2 linked regions of the Azospira inquinata genome follow. The protein of the gene in region 1 interacts with the protein of each later gene in a pairwise test. Links are inferred from orthologs where the notes say so. Each region holds a gene or a part of one and is shown in the gene's direction. Other genes may lie near its edges. The genes, in order: Azoinq_RS07045 and recJ.

Region 1 (15,670 bases):
GTACGAACGTTCGCCGAAGATCCGCCATGCAATCTCTATGACATTCTCAGCGGTATTCGAGAGACGACGACCCGATGTCCTCCCCCAACCAGCTCGATCTAAGAGTCTAAGCAGGGAGTAGATCGATCTATGTCTTAATCCTAAACCATCATCTCTGATCGCCGAGTAGTGCGGCAGATAGTCAACCAGCATGTCGATCGCATCTTCGGCAACGGCACGAGTGAAGTCATGAGACTGATTGACGAGTACTCTCCAGAACTGATCATGTGCGCGCTCCCCTCGTTCCAATCGAAAGTCAGGCGACGTCAGAACTGAAGCAATGGGCACTCCCTTCCGAACTCTTTCCACGGCCCCCTGATACAGAATAAATGTCTCCTGTGGCTCGGGCGTGGCGAACCGCACAATCAGCTTGAGGTACGCCTCCAGATTCCTGAAAGAGTCCTGATTGAAGCAGGCACGTGACGCCAGGACCGCCTCATCTACGTCACTTTGATCACCAAGCTTCAGAGTTATCACATCGAAAAGCTGTTTCAATAGGAATCCAGCGGCCCCTGAGTGCTCCTTCACAAGTTCCGAAAACTCAGCAGAGTTCTTGAAGTTTGGTTCTCCGTATTCGCGGCTCACCGAGAAAATCCCGGAACGCCCTTCCGTCTCTTCTGCATAGATAAGCCTAAACAATCCTGGGTAGTTCAAATGCAAGAGCATGAGGTTGATGAGGTCGCGTTTATTGAAGTCCGTTCGACCTAAGTCGCTTTTCTCTATTTGCATGAGCAACGAGGCATTGACGAAGCGCTTTACCTTGCGCAAGTCACCCACAAGGGGCAAGTACTTCGCCGCCAGCTCGCCATCGAGAATATCCGCCAACTCGTTGAGCACCGCGCCAAGCTTCACCATCGTGTCGGAAGGAATTGAGCCCAGTTGATTTTCCGCGCGTTGCCAGTCTCTTCGTAAGAAGTCCCGAATGCTGGAGCTATCGACGAACAAGCTCAGCTTGACTGTCACAAACTTTTCAAGGAACTCCCGTGCCCTCGAACCCTCGTCCTTGCTCCCAGCAAATATCTCGGTGTCGTAACAAAGGACGTAGGTGGCCTGAGAGAGCTTGAACGTCCGTCGCGTTGCGAACAGAACGTTGTTGGTAGTTTTCGCATCCAATCGATCCAGATCGTCAATTACGATGATTACTCGACGTCCAATCCGCCTAAGGACTTCGTCAATATCATCAAGCAATTCATCAACTGTTTCCTGCGACGGCTCCAAAGAAAGTTTAAAGCCAAGGAACGACAGGTCGGCCTTTCCTTTTATCAGTCGAGAGTACCGCGATGCTGCCGGTCGAAATTCTGGGACGTAGACCTTTCGTTGAATTGCAGCGGACAAGTCACGAATCAAGCGGCCTGCAAGATCGGGCTCAGATGCATACCGAAGGGGTTCGAATCGACAGACGATAGCTCTATCTTCGGCACGTGCCCAGTAACGTTCCGCGAGGTTAATGAAGCTTGTCTTGCCGACTCCCCACGGTCCATCGACCCCAAAGACAAGCCCCTGGTGCGCACCGCTTGCGAGCACAGTCTCCGCGAACGACTTAGCTTGCGCCTCGCTCGCAAGCAGATCTTCTTGCTCGTCTCCGATTTCCTCATCCGCAATGAAATACAGCTGTGGAGTCGTTTTTTTGGGTCTAGGCCAGTACTGTTGAACCAGTGGCGACAACAGCACGGCGCAGAGCAGGACGAAAACTGCCAGTCCCCATTGAGGATCGGCATTCTTTAGTACCGCATGAGCCTCGGCTAGCCAGGGAGAGGTCAACTCGTTTGTCCAGATGCCGATGCTGACAGCAACCAGCAGATCGATGCGGAGACTGCGAGCCATTCGCACAGCGGCAACGTACGCGCTCCGGTTAGCCGCGTAGACCAGACATAACAGTGTTCCGAGCAGTATCCCGACGATCTTAGCCCAGAGGGCTACATCAGAAAATATCGGAGCGGCGTTCGCACCGAGGTAGAAGGAATCCCGCCACACCTCTGCACCTACAAAGCCTACGGCAAGTAACCTTGCGAAGACCTGCACCTCGGGCATCTTCATGGCTGGCTTGGTAGCCATCATCTATTCCTCCTCCGTGGTGTGGAGCGATGTTCTCGCGCCCCCCGCTAAACTGCCGCCGACGTTAATACTCTACACGAGCGCAGTTGGCTTATCGCCTCAACGTTAGCAACCCGCGCTACATTGGCCACTCCGCTGAGTTAGTACCGAATTGCCCCGACTTTCGTAGCCTTGCCGCAGGCTGCATGGGGGGAGCGTGTCCGGAATTTTGTGTAAAGCTGCCATCGGCAGTTCTTCTAACAGATGGCAGCTTTGGCCGATTAGCCGACTAATCCTGGTTGGGCAATTACTCCGAGTAATTGCCTATAGATATCCGGAAATCTAATTTATCTATCGGAGTCTACAACCTATCCTGCGATAGTGAATTCGGATTCACTACACGACAACATGCAAGGTCCGGATCAATGAAAATCGCCCTCTTTTCTGACCTTCACCTGGAATGCCTACGCGCTTCCTGGGCTCCCCAGCCTTTGGAGGTGGATGTAGTGATACTGGCGGGTGACATTTCCCTAAGCACTTACGGGATGCAATGGGCAGCAAAGACTTTTTCTGCCTGGCCCAGCGCCCCAGCCGTGATCTACGTTTGCGGGAACCATGAGTTCTACGAGGGAAGCCTTCGGCTCATCGAAGAGCTGCAAAGTCCCACCTGGGCCAGGCAGGGAATAACGTTCCTTGAACAGGGAACAGTGGAATTCCCCGGGGTTCGTATTCTCGGCTGTACGCTATGGAGTGGCTTCGATTTGTACGGCGCAGGGACACAACAGGCGCTGGCCATGGCGACGGCGCGGGCCAGCATCAATGACTATTGGATGATCCTGGGGCGCAGTGGCAAGCAGCTAGAGCCCAAGGGGGGCCCTGGCCCTGTTTAAACGCTCCGTAAAATGGCTCAAGTCCGAGTTGTCCAAACCCTTCGAGGGCAAAACCATTGTGGTCACCCACTTTGCGCCCCATCGGGGATGTGTCGCCCCGCAACACGAAGGCAGCGAGGTCTCCCCTTACTTCGTCACCGATCTGAGCCACCTGATGGCAGCCCATCCCATCGCCCTGTGGTGCCATGGGCACACCCACACCAACAATGACTTCCTCGCCGAGAATGGCTGTCGGGTGATTTCCAATCAGCGGGGCTATCCCGATGAGGTGGCCACTAGCGGCTTCCGCCCCGACCTGGTGATCGAGGTCTAAAACCCTAACTGCATCACCCATGAAAAAGGCCACTTAGGTGGCTTTTTACCCTGTTCAAACAGGCTAAGAAAAGCTCATCGGACGGCAGTACCAAGTAAGGACGCCTCGATTTTGCCTTTTATGGACGTTTGAATATAATGGGCATCAGAGCTGCCTGACGTCAGCTTGCCCGTCCACGATGGCGAAGCTGGTTCAGCAACGTTGGTTTCATGGCTGCCCGCCCAAAGGTTGGCTATCTTGTTGTGTGGACGCATCAAGAATCAGCCGAACTTAGGAGCGTGCAGATGCACAACCATTTTTCGTCTACTCATATTGAGTATCTTCGTCGTCAAGCCAAGAAGCTTTCCAAAACAGACGACATCCCTCTAAGTAAGGCACTAGACTTAATTGCACAGCAGAATGGCTGGAGCAATTGGTCGCTGTTAGTCAAGAATCGTCTGCCAGACGACTCACCCGACAACGGATACCAGCTACGCCGTACGCGGGATGAATTCATCCAAGCGATCCGCAAGTTTCAAGTTAAGCAACCCCGCAGGGGAAGAGTAAACCGCTATGTTGAGGTATTGAGGCAGACAGAGGACATTTGCAATAGATTTGTCTCTGCAAAGAACGCGATCAAATTCGCTGTCTCGTACATTGAAACCCTCCTCAAGGTTCCGAGATTCCAGGTTCAGGTATCGTCTCTTGTGGATGTCGAGATGCATCGCTGGCTGCCTTACTGCCTGGTTGCAAAGGGAAATGAAGGCCAGATTCTTTTGAATCGCAAGTACAAGCCGGTTGGCTTGATCGGCGACACTTGGGTCAATTACGAAGACTTTCCTCATCTACAAACTCACTTAAAGGAAGAGCAGCTTTGGGATATGTCTCACCCGAAGGCAACCACTCCAGGCTTCTTCTATTACGACGGGGATAGCCCTTGGCGAGGACGAGCAGAGGCCTCTGCCTATCTCGAACGACTCAAGATAGCCCAATCCTTGTTATAGAAATCCGAAAAGTTCGGGGCTCGGCATGCATGTAGGCTACGGATCATAGCGATCACCTCCGACAGCCGACACTCAGCCTAGCGGCTTCCGCCCCGGCTTAGTGATCGAGGTCTGAGCCTAGAACTAGGGGCTCACTCATAAAAAAGGCTACTTAGGTGGCCTTTTTCCTCTTTGGAGAAGAACGCGTTTAGACAACTATCCGAGTTCACAGTCTCAAATATCTATGCTCATTTTCATTTATCGATGGAATTTACAACCGCCGATCATCGGCGCGATTGACTAGACCGCTGCCCTCAACAATGGCCGCTGCTTGCGCACCTCTTGGACCAGCCGTAAGGCACGCTCTCTGATCAGGGGAGTATTTGTTCGCTTTGCTCATAGCTCCATTCTTTCTAGTATTGGAGCCTCCTTAATTCTGAACTGACCCCCAGAAGTTGGACGGTCACGACCCCGCCGATCTGGCGGTGCTTCTCAGCCGGAACGCCACCGGACTGAGCCCCTGCAGCCCGAGCTTTATGCGCTCGTGGTTGTAGTAGTTGATGTAATCATGTACGCCCGCTTCGAGCGCATAAATGCTGTCGGGCATCTCAAGGTGGAAATACTCGGCCTTCAGCGTGCCGAAAGAAGCTTTCAATCGCCGCGTTGTCGAAACAGTTGCCCTTACGGCTCATGCTTTGCTTGACTCCACTCCGCGCGAGCATCGCTCGGTAGGGCTGCATCTTGTAGTGCCAGCCCTGGTCCGAGTGCACGATCAGTTCGGAGGCGGATCCGATCCGCGAAAGCGCCGCCTCGAGCGTACCGGAAACCAGCTCAAAAACCGGACGCGTAGCCATGCGGTACGCGACGATCTCGCCGTTGTAGCGATCCATGCAGGCCGACAGATAGAGCTTGCGGCCATTCACATTGAACTCGGTGACGTCGGTCGACCACTTCTGGTTTGGCGCGGCCGCGCAGAAGTCGCGCTGCAGAACGTTGGGCACGTGCTCATCGCTCATGCCCGGGATATGTCGGGAGCGCCTCCTCGCCCGGATCAACGCGCGTAGCCCCATCTTTTTCATCAGGCGCTGCACGCACTTGTGGTTGACCGGTTCCTCCGTCGAACTGCGTAGCACGGCCGTGATCCGTCTGTAGCCGTAGCGGCCCTTGTGCTCGTCATAGACGACGCGAATCTTGGCCTCCATGGTGCTTTGCTGGTCGGCACGCTGGGTCGCCTGGATCTGATAGTAGAACGTGCTGCGTGCCAGGCCTGCGACCCGCAGTAGATCCGTTAATTTATGGTGACGCCTCAACCCGGAAATCAGACGCGCTTTGTCGGCGCAACTGACCTCTTCGACCGGATCAAGGCCTGCAATTTTTTTAGGTACGCGACCTCCGTGCGCAGTCGCTCATTCTCTTCGCGCAGGGCTTGCGTCGAATCGGTGGCGACCATGTTCGAGGGCGCTGCGCAGCGTCGTTCTGGCTTCATGTTGGGACGCTCTTCTTTCTCGTCCCCGAGCGTCTGCACGTCACCTTGATCGAGATTGCGACGCCAGACCACGACTTGGTTTGGATTGCGAATATCATAGATCGTCGCCACCTTGCGGCTCGAAAGCTTTTCACGGTCCTGATGGGCCAGCACCTCTAGCTTGAACTGCGTACTGTACGCGCTGCGCTTGGGGCGCAACCCGTCAATGCCGTGGAGGCGATAGTGGCTCACCCAGGTGCGGATCTTCTCCTCGGGCACCTTCCAACGCCGGGCCAGCAACTTCGCCTCGCCTTCTCCAGCCAGAAAACTCTTGACGACCTTGAGCTTGAACTCCGTTTTGTACTTCTTCATGGAAACCCTCGAAATTTGTCCAACTTCTGGGGGTCAGTTCATTCCCGGGGCGATTCAGGACACAATATTTAACATTCTCCAAAAAAAATGGACTCAACAGACTAAAGATGTCCATCCCAACTCACATTGCGATTGACCGAAAGAATATGGCTAACTTCTTGATTTACCATCTCACTCAGGTAGTCCGTCATTTAGAAACTTGCACATACCACCAACCTTTGCATACCTGGAGCCGAAATCTCCCTTCAGGCCAGTCCGACAGGGGTGGCAACGGTCTCACCCTGGCCGGAGACGATGTCTCCGGCAGAGAAGCCAATCTCCATACCTATTGGGACGAACTAGCTGGTCCCAGGGGCTTACGGGGAGCCGCCCTGGCTCGCCGGGCAGAAGCGCTGAGTCGACTTTGTGGCAAACCTAAAAAAATGCAGGGTCCAACCATCTGGTTACAAGAAAGTCGTAACCTCGCAATAACCGTAGCCTACGGGGATTTACCCCCATGGCCACCGGTTTCCCTATCCCCGACCTATGCCGCTCGAGCCCAGCAGGTTGGAGATCAACAACTCTGTAAGGCCGGAAAACGGCTAGGTGCGCTGCTCCAGCAACAACTAACGGGTGATGGCTTCCCTCATTAAAAAAGGGCGGGTGTTTCACGTGAAACACCCGCCCTTTTTTTATCCAACCCTAAGCTACCGATACAGAGAACTGCTGCCCCACCTGCACCGGATGTCCCGCCAAAAACTGGGCAACAGGAAGACGCTTACCTCCCGCCTTCTGCAGCTCCCGAATGACCAGAGTCCCCTGACCACAGGCCACCCGAATGCCCTGGCGGGTTACTTCCAATACCTGGCCCGGATTCCCCTCGCCGGCTTCCGCTACCCCATTCCAGATTTTCAGCACATTGCCGCCCAGGTTAGCCGTAGCACCGGGAAAGGGATTAAAGGCCCGCACCTGACGGCTCAGGACTTCGGCGGACTGGCGCCAGTCCAGGGGAGCTTCCCCCTTACTCAGTTTGGCCGCATAAACAGCTCCAGCTTCTTCTTGGGGCTGGGCAACCAACTTACCGGCTTCCAGACCAGCCAGGGCTTCCACGATTAACTCGCCCCCCAAAACCGCCAGACGATCATGGAGCAGGGCAGTGGTATCCGTCTCCAGAATGGGCTCGGCCCGGCGCAACAAAACGGGCCCCGTATCCAGACCAGCTTCCATAGCCATAATACAGACACCGCTTTCCCGATCACCAGCCAGGATGGCCCGGTGGATAGGGGCCGCGCCTCGCCAACGGGGCAACAGGGAAGCGTGGATATTGAGGCAACCCAACCGGGGGATATCCAGCACCGCCTGGGGTAGCAACAAACCATAGGCGGCCACCACCATCACGTCCGGGGCTTCCCGGCGCAGCCGGGCCTGGGCCTCTTCGTCCTTGAGATTAAGGGGCTGGAATACTTCCGTGCCGTGTTCCAAGGCCAGACGCTTTACCGGTGACGCCTGGAGACTCATTCCCCGTCCAGCGGGCCGGTCCGGCTGACTGAGCACCAGGGAAATCTGGTGGCCAGCTTGGTAAAGGGCGGCCAGAGCCGTAGCGGCGAAATCCGGGGTACCGGCAAAAACAATCTTCATGCAGCGTCCAAAGGAAGAGGGAAGGGGTCAGGCCGTAATGCGGGATTGCTTGGCCAGCTTGGTCTTGATGCGGTTCTGCTTGAGCATGGACAGGTATTCCACAAATACCTTGCCTTTCAGGTGGTCGATTTCATGCTGAATACACACCGCCAGCAAACCCTCCGCCTTCAGGGTTTGGGTTTTGCCGCTCAAATCCTGGAAGCGCACAGTCACCTTTTCGGCCCGTTCCACCTTGTCGTAGATACCGGGGACGGAAAGACAGCCTTCTTCCCCCAGAATCAGACCTTGCTCATCCAGAATCTGGGGATTGATCAGCACCAGCAACTGATCCTTTGTTTCAGAAACATCGATGACAATCAATTGCTTATGCACATCCACCTGGGTCGCAGCCAAGCCCACCCCAGGTGCCTCGTACATGGTTTCCGCCATATTTCCGGCCAGGGTACGGATGTCATCGTCAAATTTTTCCACCGGCGCCGCCACCTTTTTCAAGCGGACATCCGGATAGCGCAAAATGGGAAGTAAAGCCATAAAATGCTTGCCCGAATAACGTATTACATGCAGAATTTAAAGAGAATCTCTAGCTTCGGAGCCCTTGCCCTTGTTTCCTCAAGCCAGACCCAATCCATCGCTTGAGACCACAAGGCTACCCCCGCGTTCCGAATAATCGAGGATAAGCCTATGTTTCGGACCCCGTTCCCAGCTCCAGGTACCCGGTGGGGCACCCGCCTTGCCCGCATTATAGCCACCCTGGCGTTCAGCGTCGCCGTCACCCAGGCCCAGGCCGTCCAAGGGGACGTGACCTTGGCGGACGGCGCACCGGATCACTACGTGGTAGTGAAGGGAGATACCCTCTGGGGAATCGCCGGAAAATTCATCAAGGAACCCTGGCGCTGGCCAGAAATCTGGCACCTCAACAAAGGCACCATACACAATCCCAACCGCATTTACCCGGGGGACATGGTGTTGCTGGTCCGGGGCGCAGACGGCCGCCTCCAGCTCAAGGTCGCCCATCCCTATAAGGGCAACCGCTCCGGCACCGTAAAGCTGGAACCCAAGGAATATACGGAAAAGGAAGCGGACGAAATTCCCGCCATTCCCCCCAAGGACATCGAGCCCTACCTGACCCGTCCCCTGGTGGTGGATAACAAATCCATGGATGACTCGGGCCGTATCGTGGCGCCCCAAGAAAACCGGGTCAATCTGGGCGCTGGGGACAAGGCCTATGTGACCAATGTGCGCAGCGACGGGGAAAACTGGGAAATCTACCGCCCGGGCAAGGCCCTGGTAGATCCGGATACCAAGGAAGTGCTGGGCTACGAAGCTTTCCACCTGGGCACTGCCCGGCTGGTCCGGCCCGGCGACCCGGCCCTCATGGAAATCACCACCGCCGTTCAGGAAATCAGCAAATTCGACCGCATGCTGCCGGCGGAAAAGCCCCCCCTGCTGGATTACATTCCCCACAAGCCTGACAACTTTGTGGAAGGCCGCATTCTCTCGGTCTACGGGGGCGTCAGCACTGGCGGCCGGGGCTCCGTGGTTACCCTCAGCAAGGGCGCCCGGGAAGGGCTGGAAGTTGGCCATGTGCTGGCCATCTATAGCGATTCCAAGAGCTTCGTCCAACGTAATGAGCAGGACAAAAAGGAAACGGTCTACATTCCTGCGGAACGCTACGGTCTAGTCTTCGTCTTCCGGGTTTTCGACAAGGTCTCTTACGGACTGGTCATGGAAGCCGAGCACCCCCTAGCGATCAGCGATCAGGTCAAAACCCCCTGATGCAAGATCGGGAAGCCCTGGCCGCCTGGCTACGCCTGACCCTGATCCCCGGGGTCGGGCCCCAGACCCAGCGCCAGTTGCTGGGCCAATTCGGCCTTCCCCACACCCTGTTCGCCACCCCCCGCAGCACCCTGCGCCAACATGTAGGTAACAAGGCCGACCTGCTCCTGGATACGGACAATCAGGAAGGGGTGGATCAGGCCCTGGCCTGGGCCGAGCAACCGGGTAATCACCTGGTCACCCTGGCGGACGCCGCCTATCCCCGCCTGCTGCTGCAAACGGAAGATCCACCCAGCCTGCTCTACGTCAAAGGCCGTCTGGACCTCCTCAATACCCCGGCCCTGGCCGTGGTGGGCAGCCGCAACGCCAGCCCCCAGGGAGAACAGGATGCCCGGGCCTTTGCCGCCACCCTGGCCCGCCAGGGGCTCACCATCGTCAGCGGCATGGCCCTGGGCATTGATGCGGCGGCCCACCGAGGAGCCCTGGCCGAAAACGGCAACACCATCGCGGTCATCGGCACGGGCATCGACCGTATTTACCCGGCCCGTAACCGGGATCTGGCCCTTGCCTTGGCGGAAAAGGGCGCCCTGATTTCCGAATTTCCCCTGGGCACCCCTGCAGTAGCCCACAATTTCCCCCGCCGTAACCGCATCATCGCGGGCCTGTCCCTGGGCTGTCTGGTGGTGGAAGGGGCGGTGGAAAGCGGCTCCCTCATTACGGCCCGTCTTACCGGTGAACAGGGCAAAGAAGTTTTCGCCATTCCCGGCTCCATCCATTCCCCCCTTTCCAAGGGCTGCCACCGGCTCATTAAGCAGGGCGCCAAACTGGTGGAGTGCGCCCAGGATGTGCTGGAAGAGTTAAAACTCACCGTGCCGCCTCCCCCCTCCGATCCGGAACCGGATATTCCCTCCCCGCCCCAGGAGCCATCCTCCGCCTTCCCTGAAGAGGCGCCGGTACTGGCGGCCCTGGGCTTTGACCCGGTTTCCCTGGATACCTTGGTGCAGCGCACCGGCTTGACGGCGGATGCGCTATACGCCATCCTCGTGCGCATGGAGTTGGCCGGAGAGGTGGCCAGCTTGCCCGGTGGACGCTTCCAGCGTCTCACTGCCACCTGAGCCTGCCATGTTTGACATTCTTGTTTACCTGTTCGAAAACTACTACGAATTCAGTTCCCGCCCAGAACCCGAAGTTCTGACCCGCAAACTCACCGCCGCCGGATTCACCGAAGAAGAAATCACCGAAGCCCTGGGCTGGTTGGCTGGCCTCAAGGCAGAAGGGGCCGTGCGCGCCTTTCCCCAGGCCGATCCCCAGGCCATCCGCTTCTACAATGAAGAAGAGCTGCACAAACTGGGCAGCGACTGTCGGGGCTTTCTCCAGTTCCTGCAAAATGCGGGGGTACTGAGCTCTGAACTGCGGGAACTGGTCATCGACCGGGCCCTGGCCTTGGCGGAAGAGCCGGTGGATCTATCCCGCTTCAAGGTCATTGTGCTCATGGTGTTGTGGAGCCGGGAAAAGGACCTGGATACCCTGATCGTGGAAGAGCTCCTCTCCGACGCCGACCCGGATCTGCTCCACTAGAACCTGGGCCCGTTTTTCCCTCCCGCCGTACCCGCCGAATCTCCCTGGCGGCCTTGACAACTTGCCAAGGCCGCCTTGCGCCTCTTATCATCCCCCGCACCTTTACCGGATTTCCCAGAGAAAGCCTTCATGGGCAAAAAGTTGATCATTGCCGAAAAGCCTTCCGTCGCCGCGGACATTGCCCGCGCTTTGGGCGGCTTCACCAAACAGGACGACTTCTACGAAAGCGACGCCTATGTGCTTTCGTCGGCGGTCGGCCACCTGCTGGAACTGGCGGCGCCGGAGGAATTCGAGGTCAAGCGAGGCAAATGGTCCTTCGCTAACCTGCCGGTAATTCCCCCCCATTTTGACCTGAAGCCCATTGCCAAGACCGAGTCACGCCTCAAGTTGCTGACCCGGCTGATAAAGCGCAAAGAGGTAGACAGCCTCATCAACGCCTGTGACGCGGGACGGGAAGGGGAACTGATCTTCAACTACATCGCCCGGCACGCCAAGACCACCAAGCCGGTACAACGGCTATGGCTGCAATCCATGACCCCGGGCGCTATCCGGGAAGGCTTTGTCCGCCTGCGTCAGGGCGAAGCAATGCAAGGCCTGGCGGACGCCGCCATGTGCCGTTCCGAATCCGACTGGCTGGTGGGTATCAACGGCACCCGGGCCATGACCGCTTTCAATTCCAAGAGCGGCGGCTTTCACCTGACCACCGTGGGCCGGGTGCAAACTCCCACCCTGTCTCTGGTGGTGGCTCGGGAGCGGAAAATCCGGGAATTCAAGGCCCATCCCTATTGGGAAGTGGAAGCCACCTTCGGTGCCGCTGCTGGAGAATATCTGGGCAAATGGTTCGATACGGGCTTCAAGGGCAAGGCCGAGGATGAACACGCCCGGGCCGACCGGGTCTGGGATGAAGCCAAGGCCAACGCCCTCCAGGCCAAGTGCCAGGGCAAGCCGGGCACGGTGACGGAGGAAGCCAAGCCTTCCACCCAGCTTTCCCCCCTGCTCTATGACCTAACCAGCCTGCAACGGGAAGCTAACAGCCGCTTCGGCTTTTCCGCCAAGTCCACCCTGGGCCTGGCCCAGGCGCTGTACGAAAAGCACAAGGTACTCACCTATCCCCGGACCGATGCCCGGGCCCTGCCGGAAGACTATCTGGCCACGGTGCGCACCACCCTGGAAATGCTCAAGGGAGACAACGGAGCCAAGGGGACGGAAAGCTTCGTCGCCGACCGCTACGGTGTCTTTGCTGGCCAGATTCTGAAGGGCGGTTGGGTGGTCCCCAACAAGCGCATTTTCAACAACGCCAAGATTTCTGATCACTTTGCCATCATCCCCACCACCCAGGCCCCCAAACACCTGTCCGAGCCGGAGCAAAAGCTTTACGACATGGTGGTCAAGCGCTTCCTGGCCGTGTTTTTCCCGGCGGCGGAACACCTGGTCACCACCCGGATCACCCAGGTGGAAGGGGAATCCTTCAAGACCGAAGGCAAAGTTCTGGTAAAAGCAGGCTGGCTGGCCGTTTATGGTCGGGATAACCAAACCGGTGAGGAAGGCAATCTGGTCCCCGTGGCCCCCAAAGAAACGGTAACCGCCCAAGAAGTGGCGGTCACGGCGCATGAAACCAAACCCCCTGCCCGCTATTCGGAAGCCACCCTGCTGTCCGCCATGGAAGGGGCGGGCAAGATGGTGGATGACGAAGAACTCCGGGCCGCCATGGGTGGCCGAGGTTTGGGTACCCCAGCCACCCGGGCCCAGATTATCGAAGGCCTGATTAACGAACAGTACATCCACCGGGACGGCCGGGAACTTATCCCCACGGCCAAAGCTTTCTCCCTCATGACCCTGCTCAACGGCCTAGGTGTGGCGGAACTCACCTCTCCCGAACTGACGGGGGAATGGGAATGGCAGCTGGCCCGCATTGAGCGGGGCGAACTTACCCGCCATGATTTCATGGATGAAATCGCCGATATGACCCGGCGCATCGTGGAGCGGGCCAAGAGCTACGACAGCGACACCATTCCCGGGGATTTCGGCGAACTGACCACCCCTTGCCCCAAGTGCGGCGGCAAGATTCGGGAAACCTACAAGAAATTCCAATGTTCCGACTGCGACTACGGCCTCTGGAAAATTGTCGCAGGCCGCCAGTTTGAGCCCGGGGAAATCGAAACCCTGCTCACCCAGGGCCAGGTGGGGCCCCTCACCGGCTTCCGCAACAAAATGGGCCGGCCCTTCAACGCCATTATCAAACTGAATGACAAGAAGGAACCGGAGTTCGATTTCGGCCAGGACAAGGGGGACGAAGCCGGGGCAGAACCGGTGGATTTCTCCGACCAGCAGTCCCTGGGGATTTGCCCCAAATGCGGGGCGCCGGTGTACGAACACGGCATGGCCTATGTCTGTGAAAAGTCCGTGGGCCCGGCCAAGACCTGCAATTTCCGCTCCGGAAAAATCATTCTCCAGCAGCCGGTGGAACGGGAGCAGATGGAGAAACTGCTCACCACCGGCCGTACCGATCTCTTGAAAAACTTTGTCTCCGCCCGCACCCACCGGAAGTTCTCCGCTTTCCTGGTCCGGGCTCAAGACGGCAAAGTGGGCTTCGAGTTCGAAAAACGGGAACCCAAGGCCGGAGCGAAGAAAGCCCCCGCCAAAACCACGGGGAAAAAGCCTGCCGCCAAGAAAACGGCAGACACCACGGAATAGGGGCTAGCCCCTTTCCAGCACCCAAAAAAGGGCCCCTCGGGGCCCTTTTTTCATGGAAGGGATCGGAAAAGCATCCCCAAGGGGCGTTTCCCTTCTCCTAGACCAGCACCGGCGGCACCTGGGTTGCCAGGGCCTGCTTTTCCTGCACCCCATCCCCGGCCAGGGCAAAGCCCAGCAGGTTGCCGGCCCCATCCTTGAACAGGGCCCGGGCCCCGGTTTCTTCCACCCTTTCCTCCCAGCCCCCCTGGACACCGGGAGCGGGGGGACACACCACCACGGGGCAGGCAGGGGTCTTTACCGCCACCGGCATGGCCGGATAAACCACCGCTGTGGGGGTCCCCGCCAGAGTGGCCGCCAGGGCCCGGGAAGCCTGCATAATGGGCAGTACGAAGGGCAACACCAGACCAGCCACCTCAGCCCCGTCCCCCAAGGCGAAAATATTGGCATCAGAAGTCGCCAGCTGGCGATCCACCACAATGCCCCGATTGACCGTAAGACCGGCTTCCTGGGCTAATCCCAGCCGGGGGCGCAGTCCCACGGCGGAGAGCACCACGTCCGCTTCCCCGGTCTTGCCCTGGGCCGTGGTGAGGCCATAAGCCCCCGGCCCGCCTTCCACCCGGGCCACTGAATCCTCCAGCTGCCAGCTCACCCCTGCGGCCGCCAGACGGTCCCGGAAAAAGCCCGCCACACCGGGAGGTAACAAACGTCCCAGGGGCAGGGGAGAGGGATCGTAAATGGTGGGGGCATAGCCTCCCTTCACCAGGTCATTGGCAAATTCACAGCCAATCAACCCGCCCCCCAGAATGGTCACCCGCCGAGCACCGACCAGCTTTTCCCGGAAACGGGCGTAATCCCCCAGGTCATTGACGGACAATACGGTTGCCGCCCCGTCTCCCTGCAAGGGTAAGCGGATGGGATCGGCGCCGGTTGCCAATACCAGGCGGGAATAGGTCTGCTCCCCACCAGCCCAAGAAACTCGCTGGGCGGCCCGGTCGATGGCCTGCACCCGTACCCCGGGGATGAGGCGCAAATTGAGTTGGGTGGCAATCTTCTGGGCGGGAGTATTAACCAGGGTAGCCCCGTCCTTGCCGTTGGCCAGAGCATTGGAGAGCATGGGCTTGGAGTAGAAATCCCCGGAATCGGAGCAAATCATGACCAGGGGCACTTCTTTATCCAATTTCCGCAATTCCCGGGCCAGCCCGTAACCGGCCAGCCCGGAGCCGATGATGACAATGGGTTCCACGGCAACTCTCCTTAATTTTTTTAGGGTGTTTTCTGTTGGGATTGGGGTCAGGCTATTTTTTTAGAGGGCTACCATTTCGAAATCGGACTTGCCCACCCCGCAATCGGGACAGCACCAGTCTTCCGGTACATTTTCCCATTTGGTCCCCGCCGGGATACCTTCATCGGGCAACCCCAAGGCTTCGTCGTAGATGAAACCGCAAACGATACATTGCCATTTTTTCATGATGAAACTCCTAAAATTTATTTTCTGCTTAAAAGTTAAAACTTCAGTATTTTCGAATACTTTTGCAAAAATCAGCCTTTGACCTTAGCCAAAGTCTCTTTGTAGTGGTTGGCGTGCCGTTCTTCAACCCGGGCCAAAGCAGCGAAACGCTTGGCAGCCTTGGCTAAAGTGGCGGCAAACTGTTCCGCATGTTCCTTGGATTCAGCGATCTGCTGATCGATCTCGGAAACCGCGCCGTGATGGCCTTCCTGCTCTGCCGTCTCACGGAATGACGGATACATTTCCGTATATTCGTAAGTTTCGCCAGCGATGGCCATTTCCAGACATTTTGCCGGGGACAAAGTGGCCGCCGGATAGAGCAGATCCAGGTGACCGAAAGCATGCATCACTTCCTGATCGGCGGTGGCTTCGAAAACCTTGGCGGTTTCTTCGTCGCCCATGGCCCGACAGATCTTGGCGAAG
Region 2 (15,398 bases), 1.5 Mb from region 1 along the record:
GGAGTAATCACCAGACTCACCAGGGGAATAGCCACCCCGTTGGCCAGGGGTGAAATGAGGGAAAACTGCTGAAAAAATAAAAGCAACAGGGGCAAGGACAACAGGGTCACCGCCCCCTGGGTTCGGCCCCAGTCCCCTAGAAGCCGGCCCAGGGCCGGGGGACGGAGCCGCTGGCGGCCTTCCCGCCAGGCCTGGGCCCAGGCGGAGGGGAAGGACAGCGTTCGCCCCGCCTCTGGGGTCGGCTTGGCCTGGGGCCCGGTTCCGGAAACGGCATCAGGAAAAGGAATATCGCCCCAGGGGCTATCCTGGGCGGCGGGGGCCATAGCAAGTGCGACGGGAGCCTCCCTCTCCCCGGGCCCTGCGGCGGCTTGGGGGCCGGAGTCATCCGCGCTACCATCCCCCCCGGCCACCGCCGCCGCTCCGGGGCCTTCTCCCCCTTCCCGCCCCCCCTGGCTCCCCACCACCAGCAGAGCCGCCACAGCCAGAAAAGAGAGCCAGAAGCCGGGGGCCAGCACCGCCCAGGGGTCCCACAGCAGCACGGTTAGCAGGGCAAAGCCCAGAATGCCGCCGGGCTTGGTGCCCCGCCCCAGGGTCAGGGCCAGGGCAACGGCACCCAACATGGCCCAGGTCCGCAGGGCGGGCACCGCCGCCCCGGCCAGCAGGGTATAGGCTCCCGCCGCCCCCCAGGCCACCCCGATGCGCAGGCGCTGTACGGGCAGGCGTTCCAGAAGTCCGGGGCGCCGCCGCCAGAGCCATCCCGCCCAAGCCCCGGCCAGGGCCCCCACCAGGGTAACGTGGAGCCCGGAAATGGAAATCAGGTGGGTAATACCGGTGTGGGAGAAAACCCGCCACTGTTCCCCGGGAATGGCCTGCTGGTCCCCGATGGCCAGGGCCAGCAGCACCCCCTGGTAGGGATAATCGGCGGCGGGCAAGGCGGCCTGGAAATGTTCCCGGAGGCGGCTGCGCAGCCGCTCCACCGCCAGCCCCGGGGGCCAAACACCAGCCCGGAGGACAGAGTCCGCCAACAGCAGCCGTTCGTCATCCCCCCGCACATAACCCACAGCCCCCAGTCCCCGCTCCAGAAGCCAGGCTTCGTAATCGAAGCCAGCCCCATTCACATTGCCATGGGGCCGCTTGAGGCGCAGGGTCAGGCGCCAGCGCTGGCCCGGCTCCAGAAGGGGTAAAGCCCCGTCCTTATCCCTATACCAGGACAGCAGCAGACGGGAAGGCAGGACCCGGGGCGCCGCCCCTTTCCCCGCCAGAATCCCCGGACCATCGGACTGAAACTCGAAACGCCAGCCCCGGGGCGTGGCCTGGGGCAAGGCGGCCACCACCCCGGTCAGGGTCAGATCCCGCCCCTCCAGGTCCGGCGCCAACTGGTCGGCCATGCGTAATTGGGCGCGCCAGCCGGCCCAGCCCAGGCCCAAAGCGAAAGCCAGCCCCAGGAGGGCCACTCTCCGCCTGGCATTCCAGGGGGGCCCTAAGCCCGAGCGGCTCAGTCCCACCCAGGCCAGCGCCCCCAGCCCCAGCAGGGGCGGCAAGGAAAAATCTGGCAGAGCGGGCAACCACTGGAGTAGTCCCACTCCCAGGGCAAAGGCCAGGGCGGGAAAGTTCATGCCCATAGCATAACAAGCGCCCGCTATCCGCCCAAGAGAAAGCGCTGCCCGAGCCCGACCTTTCGGGCCAAACGGCACATAAAGGACCTTTCAAGGCCCCCCTCGAAAAAATGGTTGGTTTTCGAGGGGCTTTCCTTGGGCAACCATGGCGCGGCTAGACTTTCCACGGATACCTATTGCCAAATTTTGGTTGCGGGCACGATGGGGCAGAAAAAAGCCCCAAACCTTGAGGGAATGGGGCTTTCGTTATTTCCTACCCACTCCTCAACCGGAATTGAGAGGGGCTTACTTCCGATACGCTTTGTTGTTGGCCAAGCCTTACGGGATAAGGCGCCCGGCCTAGTGCGAGACCTCGGCCCCGGCCTGGGGGCCTCTCCCTAGAAACGCATCAGGGATACCTCTTGGGCTGAGGGCGAGTTTTATGGGTGTTTTTACTGCGTGACCTTTTCCCTTCTCCCGAGGAACAGCCCTTTTATTGAAAGGGCTGGTGACTGCATCCAGTTTATCTAACCCTTGCCTACGGATGGTGTGACGCAGTCTCCTAGGTTCAAGCCAGCTTTCCCCTGCACCTCACACCCGGAAATGGCCCACCATGGTTTTCAGGTCGCTGGCGATGGCTTCTAGCTGGTGGGCGTTGTTCGCGGTCTGGCGAATGATGGTGGTGGTTTCTTCCACCATGTTGGCAATCTGTTCCACCCGCTGGGCGATGGAGGTGCTGGCGGCGCTTTGTTCCTGGGTGGAGTCCGCCACTTCGCCGACCCGTTGCAGGGTACGCTTGGCCCCTTCTTCGATGGCTTTGAGGGAGGCGGAGGCGGATTCGGCCAGTTGTACCCCCTGTTCCACTTCGGGCAGGGCCATGTCCATGGCGGTGACGGCGGATTCGGTGTCCGCCTGGATGCCCTGGATCATGTCTTCGATTTCCGCCGTAGCCTTGGCGGTCCGTTCCGCCAGCTTGCGCACTTCGTCTGCCACCACGGCGAAGCCCCGGCCCTGTTCCCCGGCCCGGGCGGCCTCAATGGCGGCGTTCAGGGCCAGGAGGTTGGTCTGCCCGGCGATGTCCTTGATTACGTTAGCGATGGAGGACACCTGGTTGGCCCGCTCTTCCAGGGCCCGAATCTGGGTGGAGGCCTGGGTCACGGTGGTGGCGATCTGGCCGATGGCGGCCGCTGCCTGGCCTACCCGGGCCGTGCCCTGGCTGGCTTCCTGGGCCGCGTCCCGGGAGTCCTGGGAGCTGTCCCGGGCGCTGTCGGAAATATGGTTGGAGCTGACCGTCAGTTCCTGAATGGCCGCGGCCATGGCGGAGGTGGCGTCGGATTGTTGCACCGCCGCCTGGGCCACCTGGTCGGAGGCCTGGGAAATTTGGGAGGCGTTGCCCACCAGTTGGTTGGCGTGTCCGTTGATTTCTCCCACCATGCTACGCAGGGCCGCGGTCATGGTGCCCAGGGCGTGGAGCAGGCTCCCTGCTTCCGCCCGGCCTACATCCGCCGTCAAATCCCCTTCCGCAATGCGTTGCATAATGGCCGTGGCATGGACCGGTTCCCCCCCCAACTGGCGCAGCACGCTCCCCCCAATACGCCAACCTAGCAGGCTTAACAAAGCCAGCAGCACGAAGGAAATGCCTCCCAGCACCCAGGCGACCCGGTGAAACTGCTGGTCGATGTCGTCGATATAAATCCCGGTACCCACCATCATGTTCCAGGGTTTAAAGGGGGCCCCATAGCCCAGTTTGGGCTCCGGATTGGTGTGGCCGGCCCGGGGAAAGAGGAATTCCACGTAGCCGCCGCCCTGCTCGGCGGCCTCCAGGAGTTCCTTGTTAAACATCCGCCCCTGGCTGTCTTTCACATCCCGCTTATTCTTGCCTTCAAACTCCGGCTTGGCGGGGTGCATGAAATTGACCCCGTTGGTGTAATAGATGAAGTAGTAGTCATTTTGCCCAAAACGTATGCCCCGTAGCGCCCCTTTAGCAGCCTGCTTGGCCTCCTCGTCCGTTAATTTTCCGGACTGGGCCTGCTGCTGATAGTAGGTCAGGGTGGCCACCGCCACTTCGGTGAGATTCCGTACCTTTTCCTTGCGATCCTCCAGCATGGTGGAGCGGATCTCAAAGAGGGCGGTTAAACACAGGCAGATCAAGCCCAGCAGGGTTATCCCCACCAATAACTGCATCCGGGTGGAGACCCGTAGGCGCTGCAATATACCCATCACAATTCTCCAAGATTCGGGAACTGAGCCCAGCCCCCATGGGCAGATTTTATGACAATCCCCCTATGGGGCCCACCCTAAATTCATTAGGAAAAATCCTACAAACTTAATTTCTCTAAAAAATTTGTCATTTTTATACGGTAAAAACCCGACGACTCGTCCTGCGCCCTTGCCAGGAAAATTCCCTTCCCGTCCCCCCTTGCCCTCCGTCCCTTCCCCCCCACACCGCTTTCCGGGAATAGTGGGACACTTTCTATTTTTCTCTCCCCTGCCCATGCCCTCTCCCCTGCGCCCCCGCCTGCCTGGACCGGAAAGCTTGGCGCGCCGCCCCGGGCTGGCCCCCTTGAGGCGTTGGCTGATCCAGCCCGGGCTTTGGCGCTTGAACCGGCGTTCCGCCGCCGGGGGCGTGGCCGTGGGGCTGTTCTGCGGGCTCATTCCCGGGCCCTTGCAGATGCTGGGAGCGGCCCTGCTGGCCCTGGTCCTGCGGGTCAATCTGCCCCTGGCCCTGGCCTGCACCCTGTACACCAATCCCTTCACTATCCTGCCCCTGTACTGGCTGGCCTACCGGCTGGGCCGCTGGCTGGTGGGACCGGGGGACGGGACGGGGACGCCGCCTCCAGCCTGGGAGGGTGCCTGGAACGCCTGGAGTACCTGGAGCGACGGTTTCACCGCCACCCTGCACTGGGCCCTGGCCCTGGGCCGGCCCCTGCTGGTGGGCCTAATTTCCCTGGCTTTGCTGCTGGCGGGCGCCGGTTATGCTATTGTCCGGGCCGGGTGGCGGCTCTATCTAATCCGCGCCTGGCACCGAAGACGACAAGAACGACGCCCGATCCACCGTCCATGAATTCCGGCTCATCCCACAATTCCGCCCAGCCCCTCCAGGCCCTTAGCTATGTCTATGGGGCCCTGGCGACCCTGCTGGGCGTATTGCTGCTGGGCACCCTGGGCTATCACCTGCTCACCGCCGGACGCTATTCCTGGTTCGACTGCTTCTACATGACCTTTATCACCGTGGCCACCATCGGCTTCGGTGAAATCATCGACATGAGCCACAACGCCCCGGCCCGGGTGTTCACCGTGGCCATCGGCATGTTGGGCATGGGCACCCTGTCCTTCCTCTTCTCCACCGTCACGGTGACCCTGATCGAATCAGACCTCAATGGAACCCTGCGGAGACGTCGCATGGAAAAGATCATCAAAAAACTCACGGGACATTACATCGTTTGCGGCTTTGGCCGGGTGGGCAAAAACGTGGCCCGGGAACTGGACGCTACCACCCGCCGCTACGTGGCCATTGAAGAAAATCTGGAGCCCCTGGAAGGCCAGAAGCTGAAAAACCCGGGCTTTCTCTACCTCCACGGGGACGCTTCCGACGACGATATGCTGATGAAGGCGGAAATCACCCAGGCCAAGGGGGTATTCGCCGTGACGGGGGACGATTCCCGCAATCTGATGATCGTCATCACCGCCAAGCAGTTGAATCCCCATCTGCGGGTGGTGGCCCGCTGTCACGAGCCCCGCAATGTGGAAAAAATGCGCAAGGCCGGGGCAGACGCCATCTTTTCCCCGGACCTCACCGGCGGCAACAGGCTGGCGTCCCTCATGGTCCGGCCCCACGTGGTGTCTTTCCTGGACGAAATGCTCAAGTCGGAAAAGCGGCTGCGCATTGAGGAAGTTCAGGTACCCGCCAATTTCCGGGCCACGCCCCTGGGCAATCTAAAGCTGCGCAGTTCCGAATATGTGCTCCTGGCCATCCGGGAAAAAGGGGACTGGATTTTCAACCCCACCCCGGATTACGAGCTGAAACCGGGCTACACCCTGATTGCCATGGCCAGCCCTCTAGGCCGGGTGGAACTGGAAGCGGCTCTGGTGGAAATGCTCAGCTAAGGCGCACGGGCCTGAGTACTGGTGGTGATCGTAGGAAGCGCGGGGAAGATTCCCGCGACGGTCAGGACGACTTTTCCCTCAGGCTTTTTCCTCACACCCGCCAAAATTCTGCGACCCCGTCCCAAAAAAACCGTGGAAACCGGCGTCAATCGGCGATCTAGCTTTTAACCCCCGGGACAGGTCCGAGGCATAAGCGTCTCCGCCCTCCCCAAGCCACAAGCCCCTTAATTCGCCCCGCCCAGCACCCCATCCGTCAAGGTCAGCACCCGCTCTGCCCGAGCGGCCAGGCTGGTGTCGTGGGTGACGATGACAAAGCCCGTGCCCTGATCCCGGCTCACTTCCAGCATCAGATCAAACACCTGGTCCGCCGTCTGCCGGTCCAGATTGCCCGTGGGTTCGTCCGCCAGAACGCAGGCCGGGTGGGTCACCAGGGCCCGGGCGATGGCCGCCCGCTGCCGTTCCCCGCCGGAGAGTTCGCTGGGGGTATGTTCCAGGCGATGGCCCAGGCCCACCCGTTCCAGCATGGCTTTGGCCCGGGCCGCCGCCACTTCTTCCGGCAGGCGCCGGATAAAGAGGGGCATGGCCACATTTTCCAGGGCGGTGAATTCGGGCAGGAGATGGTGAAACTGGTAAACGAAGCCCAAATGCTGGTTACGCCAGGCGCCCCGCTCCCCTTCCCCCATGGCGAAAGGGTCCCGGCCCATGAGGTGGATCTGGCCGCTGGTAGGGGCATCCAGCCCCCCCAGGAGATGCAGCAGGGTGGATTTGCCGGAGCCCGAGGCCCCCACAATGGCGACCCGCTCCCCGGCCCGGATGGCCATATTCACCTCCTGCAAAACCCGCACCGCCGTGTCCCCCTGGCCGTAAACCCGGCCCAGGTGTTCGCAAGAGAGGATGGGGGCCCCTTCCGGCAGGGCGGAGGCGGCGTCAATTTGTTCAGACATGGGCGTAAAAACCAACTAGAGAGCGCCCCAGCAAGGGACGCCGTGGGAGAAGGAAAAGCCACGGGGGCCGCCGCCATGCCGCACCGCCGGGGCAAGCCCCCCGGGGCCGGGCAGGAAGGCGTCCCCAAGCCTCATTCGTAGCGCAGGGCTTCCGCCGGGTTGACCCGGGAAGCGCGCCAACTGGGGTAAAGGGTGGCCACCAGGGCCAGCACGAAGGAAATCAGGGTAATCCAGGTCACATCCCCCCACTGGAGCTCGGAGGGCAGTTCAGAAATGTAATAGACGTCCTTGGCCAGAAAATGGACCCCGGTAACCCGTTCAATAAAGGGCACCACCACGTCAATATTGAGGGCCAGGGTGACGCCCCCCAAAATGCCCGCCCCCAGGCCGATAATGCCGATCAGGGCGCCCTGGACCACGAACACGGCCATGATGCTCCCCGGGCTGGCCCCCAGGGTGCGCAGAATGGCAATGTCCGCCTGCTTATCCGTCACCGCCATGACCAGGGTGGAGACAATGTTGAAGGCCGCCACCGCCACGATCAGGGACAGGATGATGAACATCATGTTTTTCTCGATCTGCACCGCCCGGAAGAAATTGGCGTGGCTCTTGGTCCAGTCATTGAGATAGGCGGGCACGGTGAGGGTGGGGGCGATTTCCCGGGCAATCTGGGGCGCCTTGAACAGGTCATCCACCTTAAGCCGCACGCCGCTCACCTGGCTGCCCAAGCGGTACAGGAGCTGAGCGTCGGACAGTTCGATCAAAGCCAGGCCCGAGTCGTACTCATACATGCCCGCCTCGAAAATACCCACCACCCGGAAAGCCCGCAGTCGGGGCACCACCCCGGCGGGGGTCACCGTGCCCTGGGGCGCGATCAGGGTCACCTTGTCCCCCACGGTCACCCCCAGGCCCCGGGCCAGTTCCGCCCCCAGCACAATGCCGAATTCCCCGGGGCGCAGGGCGTCCAGGCTGCCCGACTTCATGTGGCTACGAAAGCCCGCCACCTTGTCTTCCAGGTCCGGGGTAATGCCCCGCACCATCACCCCCTGGACTGCATCATCCCGGGACAACATGCCCTGGGCCTGCACATAGGGGGCCGCCGCCTTCACGTCCGGATGCTGGCTGGCCTCCTTGGCCACCACCTGCCAGTCCTCCAGATTGCCGTCAAAACCGGTGATTTCAATATGGGAGGCGACGCTGAGAATCCGGTCCCGCAGTTCGGTCTGAAAACCGTTCATCACCGACAGCACCACAATCAGGGCCGCCACCCCCAGGGCGATGCCCGCCATGGAAATCATGGAAATGAAGGAAATGAAGTGATTGCGGCGCTTGGCCCGGGTGTAGCGCAGGCCGATGCGTAATTCGTAGGGCAGTTTCATGCCGGAGGCGCACCCCGACGGGCGGGGCGGAAAGAAGCAAAGGCGCTATGCTACACTTCCTCCCCCGATGTCCGCCATGCCCGGCCGGAAAGGGCCTGGGGACGGGCTTTTCCGCCCAACGCAGGGAATAGGGAAAAGAGGGAACCGGTAGCGCCGACAGGAGTCCCATACCCGTGCCCGGCGGGTTTTTCGGCCCCGGACAAGCCGGGACGGCCAGGAAAAGAAACGCCAAGCTCCCGTCCCGGAGCCCTCCTCCGTACCAGGGGCGAGGCAAGTTCGCCAAAGCCCCCAACGTTTAGGCTCAGCCCAAAGCCCACCCCAGCGCCCGTTGCTCCCTCGGCAAAAATACACCGTCCCTTCCTGATTGCCTTTCACCATGCACCTCCACCTTCTCATTCCCGAACTGCTCTGGCCCGAGCCGGAAGACGGTCTGGCTTACCAGGAGTTGGGCCCGGCCACCCTGCCCGCCCTTTCCCGCCTGCTGGATCGCTGCCCGCCCCGGCGGGAATCGGCCCTGGCGCCGGAAATCTGGCTAGCCCAGGCCCTGGAAGGGGATAGGGCCCCCCTGGCCTACCGGCGTTGGCAGGGGGAAGGGATGGCGGAGGGTGTGGTGGATAGGGGGTTACTGGATAAAACCACAGTCCCCCAGCAAAATCCCATCCAGGCCCCGTCCAGCCGCCCCATTCTCTGGCTCTGCGCCGACCCGGCCCACCTGCGCCTGCACCAGGAACAGGTGGTGCTAGCGGACAGCCGGGATCTGGGCCTGACCCCGGAAGAAGCCCAGGCCCTGGGCACTGCTCTGGGAGAACACTTTTCCCAGGCAGGGGATCTGGAGGTGCAGTGCTTCACCCCCCATCCCCGGCGCTGGTATCTGCGCCTCCAGGGGGGCTGGCTGGACCCGGTGTGGCAGGCCAGCCAGGCTCCGGACGGGGTTTCCCCCGCCCCGGCCCAGGATTACCCGGCCCCGCCCCTGTCCGCCGTCACCGGGCGGCGTCTGGAAAATCTCCTGCCCCGCTCGGGAGGGGCGCCCCTGGCCCGACATCTGGCGGCGCTCTTCAATGAAGCCCAGATGTTCCTCTACGCCCACCCGGTCAATGAAGCCCGGGAGGCCCGGGGCCAGGCAACCGTAAACAGTCTGTGGCTCTGGGGCGCGGCCTGGGAACCGGCCATCGGCCCGACCCAGCCAGCAGACGTGTCCCGGCCCTGGAACGTTCTTTATAGCGACGATACCTTGAGCCGGGGGTTGGCCCGAAGCGCCGGTGTGCCAGTGCAAGCCCTGCCGGATGACTATGCCGGATTGGCTGCCGCCGCCGGAACCGTGCTGGCCCAGATTCCCGACCTGCTCCCCCCGGCCCAGTACCAGGAAGCAGAAGACTGGCGCCAGGCCTTGCTGGATCTGGAGCAGCGCTGGTTCGCTCCCCTCCTGGCAGCCCTGGACGGGAGGCAGCTGGAAAGCCTGACCCTGGTGAGCCCTTCCAGCTACGGCCTCCTCTCCTGGACGCCCGCGCCCCGGAATCCCTGGCGCTTCTGGCAGGCTTTCCGTCAGCCCCCGGCGATCCAGGATCTGGCCCGGACCCTGGCCGCAGACCGGGAAGAGCCGCGCTAAAAAAGGGAGAGGAGCGGACTCTGACGGCGCTCCCGCCCCCTCGCCACAGAGCCCCAAAGCCCCGTTTTTCCAACAACTGTTTATTTATCCAGTTACCCGTTCCGGGGTACACTCCCCGGGCCTTTTCCCCTTTCCCACCCCGTCCATGACCCGCATCCTGCCCCGATCCGTTCCGCCCCGGCTGCAATGGCAGCTGGAACAACAAGGTCTCCACCCCCTGCTGGCCCGCATTTACGCCGCCCGGGGCATCCAGAGCCGGCAGGAGCTGGAATACGGCTTCAATCAGCTGCTCCCCCCCCAAGACCTGACCCGAGCCGAGGAAGCAGCCCAACTGCTAGCGGATGCCATCGAGGCGGGGGCCCGCATGGTCATCGTCGCTGACTACGACTGCGATGGGGCCACCGCCTGCGCCGTGGGTATGCGGGCCATGAAGGCCTTCTGCGCCGGCACCGAGGCCCATATCGACTATCTGGTGCCCAACCGCTTCACCTACGGCTACGGCCTGTCCCCGGAAATCGTGGCCCTGGCGGCCCAGCAGCAGCCGGACCTGATCATTACGGTGGATAACGGCATTGCCAGCCTGGAAGGGGTGGCCGCCGCCCGGGACCTGGGCATTGCCACCCTGGTCACGGACCACCACTTGCCCGGGGACAGCCTTCCGGAGGCAGACTGCATCGTCAATCCCAATCAGCCGGGCTGTACCTTCCCGAGTAAAAATCTGGCCGGGGTTGGGGTGATGTACTACGTCATGCTTGCCCTGCGGGCCGAACTGCGCCGCCGGGGCGCTTTTCAGGATAAGCCGGAGCCCAATCTGGGAGCCCTGCTGGATTTGGTTGCCCTGGGCACGGTGGCGGACGTGGTCAAGCTGGACCACAACAACCGCATCCTGGTGGCCCAGGGTTTGAAGCGCATGCGGGAAGGCCGGCTCTGCCCGGGCCTGGCCGCCCTCTTCCGGGCCGCCGGGCGGGACACCAGCCAGGCCTCCGCCTTTGACCTGGGCTTCACCATTGGCCCCCGGCTCAATGCGGCGGGCCGTCTGGCGGACATGGGCCTGGGCATCGAATGCCTGATTACGGACGATCCGGCCCGGGCCGCCAACATCGCCCAGCAGCTGGATCAGCTCAACCGGGAACGGCGGGAAATCGAGGCGGAAATGCAGGAACAGGCCTACGCCCGGCTAGAAGCCCTGGACGGCCTGGAGAGCGAAGTGGGGGCGGGTATCGCCCTGTTCGACGGGGAATGGCACCAGGGAGTGGTGGGCATTCTGGCCTCCCGCCTAAAGGACAAACTGCACCGACCCATTTTCGCCTTTGCCCGGGGCGACAACGGCCAGATCAAAGGCTCGGGCCGTTCCATTCCCGGTCTGCACCTGCGGGACGCCCTGGATCTGGTCTCCAAGCGGGCCCCCGGGCTACTGCTGCGCTTTGGCGGCCACGCCATGGCCGCGGGGGCAACCCTTATGGAAACGGACTTTGAGCGCTTCCGGGAACTGTTCGCCCAGGTCGCAGAGGAATTACTGGACCCGGCGGCCATGACCCGCACCCTGGAAACGGACGGAGGCCTGGAATCGGGCTATTTCAGTCTGGAAGTGGCCAAGCTGCTGGCCGGGGAAGTGTGGGGCCAGGGTTTCCCGCCCCCCCTCTTCGACGACGTGTTCCAGGTGGAAAGCCAGCGGGTGCTCAAGGACAAGCACCTGAAACTACGGCTGCGCAAGGATCAGGCCCGGCTGGACGCCATCCAGTTCAATGCCACCGAATCCCCCGGGGACCGGGCCCGGGTGGCCTACCGGCTAGCCATCAACGACTACAACGGGGTGCAGACCCCCCAGCTCATTGTCGAGCACTGCGCCCCGGTATAGTCACCGTGGCCACGGCGGCCAGGATCAGCCCGGCCGCCACGTATTCCTGCCACCCGGGCCGTTCCCCCAGAATGGCCATGCCGCCGAATACCCCCACCAGGGGCGTAACCAGGGAGGAGAGGGAAGAAACGGCCACGGGCACCATGAGCACAATCCGGTTCCAGGCCCAGTAGCAGAACATGAAAGCCACCCCAATGTTGTAGGCCAGCCCGAAAGCGGGCCAAAAATGGGGCCAGTGCAGCTGGTCCGTTTCCAGGGGCCAGGCGGCCAGCAGCAGGGGGAGCCCCCCCACCAGCATCATCCAGCCCGTCAGCACGGTGGTGGAAACGGGCAGGGGATAACGTTTCAGCAGCACAATGCCGATGGCCCAGCTCCAGGCGGCGCCGATCATGCACAGGGCCCCCACCGGGGTAGCCAGCATGGCTCCCGCCCCTTCCTCCAGCAAAAAGCCCACCCCGGCCAAGCCCAGCAACAGCCCCAACACCCGCCGCCGGGTAATGGCTTCCTTGAGAATGACTACGGACAGCACCATGCCCCACAGGGGCATGGTGTAACCCAGTAGGGCCGCCCGGCCCGAAGGCAGGAGCTTGACCCCATAGGTGGCCAGCACATTCCAGCCAATGATATTGCCCAGGGCCATGCCCGCCAGTGCCCCCCAGTAGGACCGGGCAATGGCCAGGGAGTGGCCGTTGGCCCGGGCCAGGATCAACATGCCCAGCCCCCCCATGGACAGGCAGAAGCCCCGGAAATACAGGGGCGGCACGTCCCGCAGGACAATTTTCATAATCGGCCAGTTAAACCCCCAGCCCAGGGTAATGGCCAGAAGCAGGAGTAATCCGGTACGGGAAAGACGTTCGTTGGAAGAGGCAGACACGGGAGGGAATTTTCGCCAAAGGGGGCTCAGTTTACCCTAGACCGCTCCCCCACCCCGCCGTTCCCGGCAATGGCAACTATCCATTTCCAGGGCTTGACGGAGGGAAAAACGTGAATCATGCCCTGGCGCGGAGCTTTTGCCGGACGCATAATTTCAGACGCATAAAAAATGCCCGGTCGCCCCCCGGGGAGGGCCGGTTCCCCTTTTGTCCTTGGGAGATTTTTTTCGTGGCCACCCTGATTCCTGCCCTCAGCACCTGCCTGCCTCGCATGACCTCCGGAGAAAAGCGCCTGGCCCGGCGGCTGGAGGAAAAACTGGAGGCGGACTACCTGCTTTGGTACGACATTCCGGTGGGCAGCGCCAATCTCCATCCGGATTTTCTCGTTCTCAATCCCCGCCGGGGGCTGCTGGTGCTGGAGGTAAAGGATTGGCGTCTGGAGACCATTCAGGCCATGGATCGGACCAGCGCCACCATCCTCACCCCCAACGGCATCAAGCAGGTCACCAATCCCCTGGAGCAGGCCCGGCAATACGCCCATGCGGTGGTCCAGCTCATGGAAAAAGACCCCCAGCTCACCTTTGCCAGCGGCAAGGTGGCGGGCCGTTTGGTATTTCCCTGGGGCTACGGGGTGGTGCTCACCAACATCACCCGCAAACAGTTCGAGAGCACGGATTTGGATCAGGTGCTGGAACCCCACCGGGTCCTCTGCAAGGATGAAATGGAGGAAGGAGTGGATGGGGAGGCGTTCCAGGAGCGGCTCTGGGCCATGTTTCCCTTCCATCGCAGTGTTCCCCTGTCCCTACCCCAGATCGACCGCATCCGCTGGCACCTGTTTCCGGAAATCCGCATCACCACCCCCACCCAGGGACAGCTTTTCACCGACACCGAGGCGGTCCTGCCGGATATTGTCCAGGTCATGGACCTGCAACAGGAACAGCTGGCCCGCAGCCTGGGGGATGGGCATCGGGTCATTCACGGGGTAGCCGGGAGCGGCAAAACCCTGATTCTGGGCTACCGGGCCGAGCATCTGGCCCAGGTCTGCCGCAAACCCATTCTGGTGCTCTGCTACAACCGTACCCTGGCGGCCCGCCTGGCCCAATCCATGGCGGACAAGGGGCTGGGGGAAAAGGTGCTGGTCCATTCTTTCCACCAATGGTGCCGGGCCCAGCTCCTGGCTTATCACCAGGGGCTGCCCCATAAGGAAGGGACGGAGGAAAACGAGCAATTTTTCCGGGCCATGGTGGAAAAACTGATCCGGGCCGTGGATCAGGGCCAGGTGCCCGGGGGGCAGTACGACGGGGTGCTCATCGACGAGGGCCATGACTTTGAACCGGCCTGGTTCAAGCTGGTGGTGCAGATGGTGGATCCGGCCAGCAATTCCCTGCTGGTGCTCTACGACGACGCCCAGGACATTTACGGGCGCTCAAAAAAGCAGAAATTCAGCTTCAAAAGCCTGGGCATCCAGGCCCAGGGGCGCACCACCATTCTCAAGATCAACTACCGCAACACCCGGGAAATTCTCCAGCTGGCCACCCGCTTCGCCGCCGACCTGCTGCGCCCCACCCAGGCCGACGAGGACGGGGTGCCGGTGCTGGCCCCCATCAGCGGCGGCCGTCACGGGGAAGCACCCCAGATCGTGAATCTGCCGGACATTCAGGCCCAGGCCCGCTACATCGCAGAACGTTTCCAGGCCGCCCACCGGCAAGGCACGGCCTGGAAGGATATGGCCCTCATTTACCGGGACTACCCCCGGGTGGGCAAAGCGGTACTCCACTACCTGCGCCAGCACCAGATTCCCTGTACCTATTTCAAGCAAATGACTTTCGGCACCCAGGAAGACACGGTAAAAGTCCTCACCATGCATAGTTGCAAGGGGCTGGAATTCCCCCTGGTGGCCATTCCCGGCCTGAATCTTCTGGGGGAAACCCCGGAACACCAGGAAGAAGACGCCCGGCTGCTCTACGTGGCCATGACCCGGGCCACCCGGGAATTGCTGCTCACCACGGAAACGCTAGCCACGGCCACCGTCTGATCCGGGCGAGGTTCGGGGGTGCCCCTTCCTGCCGCCCTGGCTGACCTGCCTGCCATGAGGATCATGGCCCCCAAAGAAGGGGCGACGGCGGGCTCTCCAAGCCCCACCCGGGCCGATTCCCCGGCGAACGGCTTACGCCCTCCCCCCTTCCCCAGGTATAATTTCCGGTTTCCCCACGCAGAACAAGATCATCATGGAAGCGGAACAGCTCAACGCCATCGCCAACAAGATCGCCGACCTGGACACCCGGTCGGCGGAACTTCGGAGGTATCTTTGACTACGACACCAAGGAAATTCGTCTAGTCGAAGTCTCCCGGGAACTGGAAAGCCCGGACATTTGGAATGATGCGGACCGGGCCCAGGAGCTGGGCCGGGAAAAGAAGGCCCTGGAGGGAGTGGTCCTTACCCTGACGGAAGTGGCCCAATCCCTGGCGGACGCCCAGGATTTGTTCGACATGGCCAAGGCCGAAGGGGACGATGACACCCTGCTGGCCGTGGCGGAAGATGCCCAGGCCATTGAAACCAAGGTGGCGGGCCTGGAATTCCGCCGCATGTTCAACAACCCCCAGGACCCCAACCCCTGCTTTATCGACATCCAGGCCGGTTCCGGCGGTACGGAAGCCCAGGACTGGGCCTCCATGCTCCTGCGCATGTATCTGCACTACGCGGAACGCAAGGGCTACAAGGCGGAGGTGTTGGAAGAATCGGAAGGGGAAGTGGCGGGCCTCAAGAGCGCCACCATCAAGCTCACCGGGGAATACTGTTACGGCATGCTGCGCACGGAAACGGGCATTCACCGGCTGGTGCGCAAATCCCCCTTCGATTCCAACGCCCGGCGCCACACCTCCTTCGCCTCCGTGTTCGTCTATCCGGAGGTGGATGATTCCATCGAGGTGGACATCAATCCGGCGGATTTGCGCATTGATACCTTCCGGGCCTCCGGCGCCGGCGGTCAGCACATTAACAAGACCGACTCGGCGGTGCGGATCACCCACATCCCCA

The links.
Region 2: the proteins of Azoinq_RS07045 (region 1) and recJ interact in binary tests that used the Escherichia coli proteins (3 or more experiments, as listed by UniProt). The link is inferred for Azospira inquinata from one-to-one orthologs.

What each region holds. Positions count from the first base shown.
Region 1 is NZ_CP064782.1:1,536,277-1,551,946, forward strand. What follows is about bases 10,842-13,957. They hold Azoinq_RS07045 (DNA topoisomerase III), read left to right. Parts: upstream 10,842-11,175; coding sequence 11,176-13,740; downstream 13,741-13,957. Other genes in these bases: Azoinq_RS07040 (DUF494 family protein), read left to right, coding at 10,842-11,046; Azoinq_RS07050 (FAD-dependent oxidoreductase), read right to left, coding at 13,838-13,957. Outside these bases: Azoinq_RS06980 (KAP family NTPase), read right to left, coding at 1-2,097; Azoinq_RS06985 (metallophosphoesterase), read left to right, coding at 2,499-2,963; Azoinq_RS06990 (metallophosphoesterase family protein), read left to right, coding at 2,992-3,276; Azoinq_RS06995 (hypothetical protein), read left to right, coding at 3,486-4,259; Azoinq_RS15220 (IS3 family transposase), read right to left, coding at 4,702-4,845; Azoinq_RS07005 (IS3 family transposase), read right to left, coding at 4,847-5,548; Azoinq_RS07010 (transposase), read right to left, coding at 5,557-6,075; Azoinq_RS15225 (S1/P1 nuclease), read left to right, coding at 6,222-6,707; fmt (methionyl-tRNA formyltransferase), read right to left, coding at 6,757-7,692; def (peptide deformylase), read right to left, coding at 7,720-8,223; Azoinq_RS07030 (LysM peptidoglycan-binding domain-containing protein), read left to right, coding at 8,374-9,468; DNA-processing protein DprA, read left to right, coding at 9,468-10,583; more of Azoinq_RS07040, read left to right, coding at 10,591-10,841; more of Azoinq_RS07050, read right to left, coding at 13,958-14,983; Azoinq_RS07055 (rubredoxin), read right to left, coding at 15,044-15,208; Azoinq_RS07060 (rubrerythrin family protein), read right to left, coding at 15,280-15,670.
Region 2 is NZ_CP064782.1:3,021,902-3,037,299, reverse strand. What follows is about bases 9,289-12,132. They hold recJ (single-stranded-DNA-specific exonuclease RecJ), read left to right. Parts: upstream 9,289-9,776; coding sequence 9,777-11,489; downstream 11,490-12,132. Other genes in these bases: Azoinq_RS13690 (DMT family transporter), read right to left, coding at 11,461-12,132; Azoinq_RS13700 (hypothetical protein), read left to right, coding at 9,289-9,631. In the rest of the region: Azoinq_RS15155 (DNA internalization-related competence protein ComEC/Rec2), read right to left, coding at 1-1,616; Azoinq_RS13725 (methyl-accepting chemotaxis protein), read right to left, coding at 2,187-3,815; Azoinq_RS13720 (DUF2062 domain-containing protein), read left to right, coding at 4,132-4,659; Azoinq_RS13715 (potassium channel family protein), read left to right, coding at 4,656-5,702; lipoprotein-releasing ABC transporter ATP-binding protein LolD, read right to left, coding at 5,927-6,646; Azoinq_RS13705 (lipoprotein-releasing ABC transporter permease subunit), read right to left, coding at 6,778-8,019; more of Azoinq_RS13700, read left to right, coding at 8,402-9,288; more of Azoinq_RS13690, read right to left, coding at 12,133-12,363; Azoinq_RS13685 (DEAD/DEAH box helicase), read left to right, coding at 12,591-14,396. UniProt on the Escherichia coli protein: Single-stranded-DNA-specific exonuclease.